Regions from separate parts of the Glutamicibacter sp. MCAF14 genome, predicted to be linked through region 2. Evidence: riboswitches for the same ligand, from Rfam matches in the RefSeq annotation. Region 2 holds a riboswitch; the other holds the start of a gene.
What was found. Region 2 has a riboswitch for glycine ahead of gcvP (aminomethyl-transferring glycine dehydrogenase). Riboswitches for the same ligand answer to the same signal wherever they lie in the genome.
Positions count from the first base shown of each region.

Region 1 (4,422 bases), on a different contig from region 2:
GCCAAGCGCAGCGCCACGGTGTTGACCCGCCAATCCAGATGCGGATGCCAGTTGTCCTGCTCGCAGCGCAGTCCGACCTGGACAATGAACTGCAAGGCAGTGCTGGCTGAATCGAAACGGTAAGCGGCCCGCAGCCCGCGCCCATCGAGCGTCCAATCGGGCAGCGAAAGAAGCTTTTGAGCCAGTTCGAAGCTCGATATCCCACCGGTTGGTGTCATCAGTCTGTCCTCCAAGCTGCAGCAGATGGATTCATGCAAGTGGTTGATGCCTGCGGACATGATCGCATCGCGCTGAGCCTGTGCGGTAGCAATCCCAGCGTCTATGCAGATTGGCCCCGGCATCAATCGATGCCGCGGCCAATCTGGTTGGAACAGGTGCCTGCGTCAGCTACTGCTTGATGTCCTCGGTGACCTTCACGGAGGATTCGTCCTCGCGCTTGGCGAAGGATTTCGCATCACGGTAGGCGGCTGCCTCGTAGCGTTCGTGCGCTACCTTGGCCACATGCGCGTCACGCAGCGCCTGGTGCTGCGGGTTGCGGCGGACGTACAGGTAGCCGGCAGCCAGGATCAGGAACCATGCCGGGGTGATGATCAACGCGGTGAAGGTATCGGCCTGGGTGGTCAGCGCCCAGAGGATGAAGACGAAGAAGCCCAATACTACGTAAGGCATGACGCGTCCGCCGGGCATCTTGAACTTCGATGCATCGTGCAGATGCGGGCGGCGGGCGCGGAAGACCAGGTAGCTGAGCAGGATGATGGTCCAGACGAACATGAAGCACAATGCCGAAACGGTGGTCACCAGCGTGAAGGCTCCCATGACCGAATCGCCGCTGTAGAGCAGCGCGACGCCGGCGAGCAGGAACATGCAGGAGAAGAGCAGCGCGTTCTTCGGGACCTTGCGGCTCGAAAGCTGCGAGAAGCCCTTGGGCGCATCGCCTTCCATGGACAGGCCGCGCAGCATGCGGGAGGTCGAGTAGATGCCCGAGTTGGCACTGGAGGTCGCGGACGTGAGCACCACGAAGTTGATGATGCCTGCGGCGCCGGCCAAGCCGGCCAGGGCGAACATGCCCACGAATGGGGACTGCTCGGCGGAGAACAGGTTCCATGGTTCCACGGTCATCAAGATGATCAAGGCACCGACGTAGAAGAACAGGATGCGCACAGGGATCGAGTTGATCGCCTTGGGCAGCGTCTTCTCAGGGTCCTTGGTCTCTGCTGCGGTGGTGCCCACCAGCTCAATGCCGACGAAGGCGAACACTGCAATCTGGAAGCCGGCTACGAAGCCCATGAAGCCGGTTGGGAACATGCCGCCTTCGGTCCACAGGTTGGAGAAGGAAGCAGTGGCCGAGTCGTGCTCGAAGCCGGTGATGACCATGACCAGGCCGACCACGATCAGTGCGCCGATGGCTACGATCTTGATCAGGGCGAACCAGAATTCGGTTTCGCCGAAGGCCTTCACGGTAGCCAGATTCAGCACCAGCAGCAATGCGATGCAGGCTAGAGCCGGAATCCACAACGGCAGGTCGCCCCACCAGAAGGCGACGTAGTGGGCGATGGCCACCACGTCGGCGATGCCGGTGACAACCCAGCAGAACCAGTAAGTCCAGCCGGTGAAGAACGCGGCCCATGGGCCGAGCAGATCGCCGGCGAAGTCGGCGAAAGTCTTGTATTTGAGGTTGCTCAGCAGCAGCTCGCCCATGGCGCGCATGACGAAGAAGAGCATGAAGCCGATGATCATGTAAACGAAGATGACCGATGGGCCGGCGACCGCGATGGTCTTTCCCGAGCCCATGAACAGGCCGGTGCCGATAGCGCCGCCAATGGCGATCAGCTGGATATGACGATTGGAGAGTCCGCGCTCGAGAGTGGGATCGGAACTTGTGGTACTCATGCTGGTTGCCTTCCAGAAGTGTGGCGTGACGCCCCGAAGGTGTCCTGCCTCCAAGGCTGGTTGGCTTGGAGCGCAGATACTCGCTTCGGTTGACACATCCGATTCGCGGCATTCCAGCTAGGCAGGCACGAATTGCTGCGCTCGGAGCAGCAGTCGCGGATGCCACGGGGAGTACCTCGAATCTGGTGCGCTTGATGCGGCACTGTTCGTGGTCCCTCCCCAATCTGTATTACTACCTGAGAGTTTTCACTTCGGCCCGAATACTGGGTGAAGCTTTGCTCCTTCGGTGAGTGCGGATGCTTCCGCACTGCTTTCCAGATTTGCCTTGTTCGTGGCGGTGCGGGGGCCTGAGAGTTTCCTGGGGAGGAAATTGCTCCTACGGCACCCGCCCTTGGCTAGGACGGAATTCTCCCGCCACGCGTCAGCGGCATAAGTGGTGATTGCGATCACAGTATGCCCAGAATTTAATATGTGGCGCAAATCGCATTTCACATTTTGGACGCAAATTTTCCGCGAGGGCATGCGAAGCTGGGGATTCGTTAGGGGAAATAAGGCTTTTGATGTTTCGTAACGTTTGGGCATGAAGTGCTGTGAACGGCAGCAAGCGGGGCATCGGATCAACCGATGCCCCGCTTGCCCTTTGCCGGGTCTTATTTTCCGAAACTGCGCAGACGCAGGGAGTTGAGGACCACCAGCACCGAGCTGGCTGCCATCGCGGCTCCGGCGATCATCGGATTGAGCAGCCCCAAGGCCGCAATCGGGATGCCTGCGGTGTTGTAGGCGAAAGCCCAGAACAGGTTCATCTTGATGGTGGACAGGGTCTTGGCGGACAAATCGATGGCCTGGGTGACCTGATGCAAGTCGTTGCCCATCAAGGTGATGTCAGCTGCCTCGATGGCCACATCGGTGCCAGAACCCATGGCGATGCCTAGATCGGCCTGGGCCAGCGCCGGCGCGTCATTCACGCCATCACCTACCATGGCCACGACCTTGCCTTGCTCTTGCAGGGCGGTGATCGCCTTGGCCTTGTCTGCTGGGAAGACCCCGGCAAAGACATCCTCCGCCTTGATGCCTACCTGTGCGGCGACCTTGGTTGCCACCGACTTGTTATCGCCGGTCAGCAGCACTACGCGCAGGCCGCGGTCCTGAAGTTCGCCAATCGCCTTGGCCGAGGTGTCCTTGATCTTATCTGCTACCGAAATCACGGCCTGGAACTGGTGGTCTACCGAGACCAGGATGGCGGTAGCGCCGGACTGTTCGGCTTCTTCGAGCATGGCCATCGCAGTGGCGTCCAGAACGGTGCCCTGCAGTTCCAGCCAGCTGTGCCGGCCTACGACTACGTGATGGCCGTTGACCATGCCGAGCACGCCGCCGCCCGGATCCGAGTCGAAGCCGCTGGCCTGTGGCAACGGGCCCAATTCGGCTGCCGCCTTGGCGATGGCCTGGGCAATCGGATGCTCGGAGTGGTGCTCCACAGCGCCGGCCAGCATCAGGGCTTCATCGGGGCTGATGCCATCGATGGCTTCGGTGCCCAGGTGGGTCATGACGCCGGTGGTAACGGTTCCAGTCTTATCAAGCACGATGGTGTCCAGCTTGCGGGTATCTTCCAGGACCTGGGGGCCACGGATTAAGATGCCAAGCTGCGCGCCGCGTCCAGTGCCCACCAGCAAGCCGATCGGGGTTGCCAGGCCAAGGGCGCAAGGGCAGGCGATGACTAGAACTGCCACCGCGGCGGTGAATGCCTGATAGGTATCGCCACTGGTGAAGAACCAGATGGCGAAGGTGAGAACGGCAATGGCCAAGACGATGGGCACGAAGACTGCGGAGATCCTGTCGGCCAGCCGGGCGATAGGAGCCTTGCCCGATTGGGCTTCGGAGACCAACTTGCCCATCTGCGCCAAAGTGGTGTCGGAGCCAATGCGGGTGGCTTCGATGACCAGGCGTCCGGAGGTGTTCAGCGTTGCGCCGGTGACCTCGTCGCCGGCACCTACCTTTTGTGGAACTGATTCGCCGGTCAGCAGCGAGGTGTCCACGGCGCTGGCGCCGTCAACGACCACGCCGTCGGTGGCGATCTTCTCACCCGGGCGCACCACGAAGTGATCTCCCACCTGGACCTGCTCGGCCGGAATCCTCGCTTCCTTGCCGTCGCGCAGCACGACCGCGTCCTTGGCACCCAAGCTCAGCAATGATTTCAGGGCATCGGATGCCGAAGACTTCGCCCGGTGCTCCAGGAAGCGGCCCAGCAGCAGCAAGGTAGCCACGACGCCGGCGGTTTCGAAGTACAGTGCGTGTTCGGACATCGACATGCCGGTGTGCGCGGTCATCTGCGGATCCAGGATCAGCTGAATGGCCGAGAAGAGGTAGGCGGCGAGCACGCCCAAGGACACCAAGGTGTCCATGGTGGAGGCGAAGTGCCGTGCGTTGATCGCCGCGGCCTTGTGGAAGGGCCACGCGCCATAGAAGACCACGGGGGTGGCCAGTGCGAAGGCAACCCAGCCCCAGTGCGGGAACTGGGCCCCGGGGATCATGGAA
Region 1 is NZ_JBFREO010000001.1:467,693-472,114, forward strand. Features, by position in the region: gene AB4Y71_RS02205 (4a-hydroxytetrahydrobiopterin dehydratase) at 1-218, opposite strand, end outside; gene cycA (D-serine/D-alanine/glycine transporter) at 388-1,890, opposite strand; glycine riboswitch at 2,216-2,314, opposite strand; gene AB4Y71_RS02215 (heavy metal translocating P-type ATPase) at 2,541-4,422, opposite strand, start outside.
Region 1: it holds a riboswitch for glycine, as region 2 does, so the genes downstream of both, cycA (D-serine/D-alanine/glycine transporter) here and gcvP (aminomethyl-transferring glycine dehydrogenase) in region 2, are expected to answer to the same signal.

Region 2 (4,422 bases):
CGCGCACATCGGCATCGTAGACGCCGTGGGTGGATGGGTAGGTGATCATGATGGCCGCAAGGACGTCCTTGTTGGCCTCGATCTTGGCATCCAGGTCATTGGCGTCGATGGTGCCATCGGCAGCAGTCTTCACAACAACCACGCGCATGCCGGCAAGTACTGCCGAAGCGGCGTTGGTGCCGTGGGCCGAAGCCGGGATCAGGCACAAATCGCGCTGGCCTTCGCCGCGCGAACGGTGGTAATCCGAGATGGCCAGCAGGCCTGCGTACTCGCCCTGCGAGCCCGCGTTTGGCTGAATCGAAACGCCGGCGTAGCCGGTGATGGCGGTCAGGCGGCCTTCCAGGTCGGTGATCAGCTCGCGCCAGCCCTCGGTCTGCGCTGCAGGTGCGTAAGGGTGGATCGAAGCGAATTCAGGCCAGGTGATGGATTCCATCTCGGCAGCCGAGTTCAGCTTCATGGTGCACGAGCCCAGTGGGATCATGGTGCGGTCCAACGCCAGGTCGCGGTCCGAGAGGCGGCGCAGGTAGCGCATCATCTGGGTTTCCGAGGAAATGGTGTTGAAGATCGGGTGGGTCATGTAGTCGCTGGTGCGGACCTGGCCGGCGGGGATCTCGAATCCTTCAGGAGCCGAGAGCTGCGCGCCGAAGACCTCAAGCAGGGACTTGACGATGGCGCTGGTGGTGGCCTCATCGGTGGAGATGCCCACCTGGGTGTCGTTGACCTTGCGCAGGTTGATGCCCGACTCGATGGCCTTGGCGACAATGGCGTCGGCGTTCTCCACGTTCACCACAACGGTGTCGAAGAAGGAATCCGAAGCCAGGGTGAAGCCGGCGGCTACCAGCGAGCTGGCGATCACGCGAGCGTGGTTATGGGCGCGGGTTGCGATCTGCTTCAGGCCGGCTGGGCCGTGGTAGACCGCGTACATCGATGCGCAAATGGCTAGCAGGGCCTGTGCGGTGCAGATGTTGGAGGTCGCCTTTTCGCGGCGGATGTGCTGTTCGCGGGTCTGCAGTGCCAGGCGGTAGGCAGGGACTCCGGCATCGTCCACCGAAACGCCCACCAGGCGTCCTGGCATGGAGCGGGTCAGGCCATCAGCTACTGCCATGTAGGCTGCGTGCGGACCGCCGAAGAACAGCGGCACGCCGAAGCGCTGGGTGTTGCCCACGGCGATATCTGCACCCTGCTCACCCGGAGGGGTGATCATGGTCAGAGCCAACAGGTCGGCGATGACGGTGACCATGGCGCCGGATTCCTTGGCCGCTGCGATGATCGCAGCGTGGTCGGCGATCGAGCCGTTGTTGCCTGGCTGCTGCAGCACGACACCGGAGATGTCGCCTTCTGGCAGGCCTGCGGAGAGGTCGGCGATTTCAACTTCGAAGCCCAGTGCGTCGGCACGGCCCTGCACGACCTTCAGGGTCTGCGGGAAGATGTTGGAGTCCAAGACGGTCTTGCCCTTGGACTTCTTCTTGTTGGCGCGTCGCATCATCAGCACGGCTTCGGCTGCGGCGGAGGATTCATCCAGCAGCGAGGCGTTGGCGATTGGCAAGCCGGTCAGGTCCATGACCATGGTCTGGAAGTTCAGCAGGGCTTCAAGGCGGCCCTGGGAGATTTCTGGCTGGTACGGGGTGTATGCGGTGTACCAGGCTGGGTTTTCCACGATGTTGCGACGGATAACCGCTGGGGTGATGGTGTCGTAGAAGCCCTGACCGATCATCTGGGTCTTTATGACGTTCTTCGAGGCAAGCGCACGCAGGTGGGCCAGTGCTTCGGTTTCAGTCAGGGCATTGGGGATATCCAGTGCGGATTCCTGGCGGATGTCAGCCGGAACGGCAGTATCGATCAGCGCTTCGAGGCTGTCATAGCCCAGAGTCTGAAGCATGGTGGTTACGTCCGATGGACGCGGGCCGATGTGGCGGGCAACAAATTCAGTATTCGAAGGTGCCGAAGTCTGCGTGATGGTCATGGTGCTGGTATCTCCATGGGATCTGTCTTGGCGCATGCCAAAGGAAGGTCTTTTTACCTCCCCATCCCTGTTGCATAACCTGAGAGTTTTACGCATCCAGCAAACTAAGCCGGACACTTGCACCTTCGGTGAACCGGAACGGGCCGGTTTCTTTCCAGAGTTGCCTCGTGATGGCGGTACGGGTGCCTGAGAGTTTCCTGGGGAGGAATTGCTCCTACGGCGCCCGTCCATGGTGTGAACGGGACTCTCCCGCCATCCGTCTGTGGCGTGTGCTGCGGGTCGGAGACCTGCAGGACACAACCATGTTACCTGCCCCGCTCCGAAGGTCAAACAGGAGCAGCGCCAGGAAAAGTCATAAATGTATTTAGTTTGCGTCGACGGTTAATCGGATGTAATCAGGATATTTCGCTGACAAGGAATCACCCGAAGACGTACCGGTTAAACGGCGTTTAACCCACGGAGCTAAATGTTCTTTGGCCCAGCCCAATTCCTGCTTCAGCTTCTCGCCACGGGAGTTCACCGCAAAGTCCGGCAAGGAAGGCTGCTGGATCTTCGAAGACCAGTTTTCATCGGTAATGCCCTGGGTGCCGAGGACCTCGAGAACCTTGGCGGCCATCAGCGCATGGCCCAGCTCGTTCATGTGCAGCCGGTCAACCGCCCAGTAGCGGATATCCGAGAACTCGCGCCAACGCCAGTAGTCAGCGATGACCGCCCCGTGCTGATCCGCGATTTCACGGACCTTCTCGTTGTAGATGGCAGTGCGCGGACGGGTCTTGGAGAACAATGGCGATTCCACGGTGTCGAAACCGGTGAACAGCACGATCTTGCTCCCTGCTTCGGCAAATCGGCGCACCATGCCTTCATAGCCGCGCATCAGCGCATCCAGGTCTGCCTTGGGGCGCAGGATGTCATTGCCTCCGGCGTAAATGGTGACCAGATCCGGGGACAGTGCCAGCGCCTGGTCCAGCTGCTGGTTGATCACCTGGCCAATTTTCTTGCCGCGCACCGCCAGGTTGGCATATTCCCAATCCCCTTCGGCGCAGAGCACCTCGGCGACCCGGTCTGCCCAGCCGCGCATCTGATTAGGTCGGGTTGAATCAACGTCGCCAACGCCCTCGGTGAACGAGTCACCTAGTGCCACAAACTTCTTCACTTCACTCCTGCTTGGTTTCTACTCGGTATCCGGGCTACGCGTTGCTGCCTGCAGCCTAGGCCTTCATGTTCTTCTGCATGATCAGCTGGCGGGCCAGCTGGCTGAGCTTCACTCCCGTGGAAGTTTCCTTCAGGCCTTCATTGCGCGATGGGATGTAGCCGAATCCCAGCTGGTAGGCCGGGTCGGCAAAGGCCAGCGAGGAGTTCGCACCATCATGGCCGTAGGCGAAGATCGATCCGTAGTTGTTCCGGGCGGTGGCCTTCATGAACCCCAGCGCGAAGGCCTGCAGCAGGCCGCTGGTCCGGTCATGCCCGTAGACCAATTCGGTGGAAACCTGGGACCAGGTGTCCTCGGAGAGCAATCCCTTGCTCACGCCCAGCTGAGGTACTGCCCCGAAGGAGGCCGCGTAGATGGCGGCCAGCGACTGGGCATTGGCTACCGCACCCATGGATGCCGGTCCCACCTGGCGCACCTGCGGAGAGTTGGCCAGTTCGTGCCAGTTGTAGACCGGACCGGATTCCAGTGCGAAGCCGGAAGCCGAGTTCACTGCGAGGCCAGCCGGGGAGAACGGGTCGAAGAATTCCGAGCGTTCTTCCGCTGCCGGCAGCACGTCGCGGTAGCGCGGTTCCAGCGCTGGGTCCTGGCCGATATAGGCGTCGGCACCCAGCGGCTTGCGAATGCGCTCTTCGAAGACTTCCTTCAGTTCCTTGCCGGTGACCCGTCGCACCAGTTCTTCCATGAGCACGCCCATGGTGATGGCGTGATAGCCCACGATGTTCTGGCCCAAGGGCCAGATGCTTGGCATGGAAGCCAGGACCTTGGCGTATTCGGCGGAGTTCAGCAGGATCTTGCTTGGCACTCCCCCGGGCACGCCCAAGACTCCGGCCTGGTGGCTGAGCACTTCACCGACAGTGAGCTGGCCCTTGCCGTTGGCGGCGAATTCCGGCCAGTAGGTGGCCATCGAGGCCTTCGGGTCGATCAGGCCGTCTTGCACCAGCAGCGCCACGACGAGCGCGCTCAATCCCTTGGTGCAGGAGAAGACGCAGGTCAGCGCATCCCCGGCCAGGTGCTCGCCTACGCTGTGGCTGAGCACCAGTTCACCGCGGTGGTAAATGGCCAGCTGCGCCGAATAATTCTCTTCTTCAGCGGCTCGTGCTTCCAGGGCCTGTGCCAGGGGCGCGAAATCTTCAGTGATCACCGATTGCATCAAAATCCTTAAAGTGCTTGTCTCTCTTCAACTAACCCTAGTCGCTTTGATCGTATTCGCTCAGGGTTCTACACGCTGATTCGATACTAAGCGCACAGG
Region 2 is NZ_JBFREO010000008.1:2,679-7,100, forward strand. Features, by position in the region: gene gcvP (aminomethyl-transferring glycine dehydrogenase) at 1-1,963, opposite strand, end outside; glycine riboswitch at 2,128-2,225, opposite strand; gene AB4Y71_RS15215 (SGNH/GDSL hydrolase family protein) at 2,328-3,116, opposite strand; gene AB4Y71_RS15220 (serine hydrolase domain-containing protein) at 3,172-4,314, opposite strand.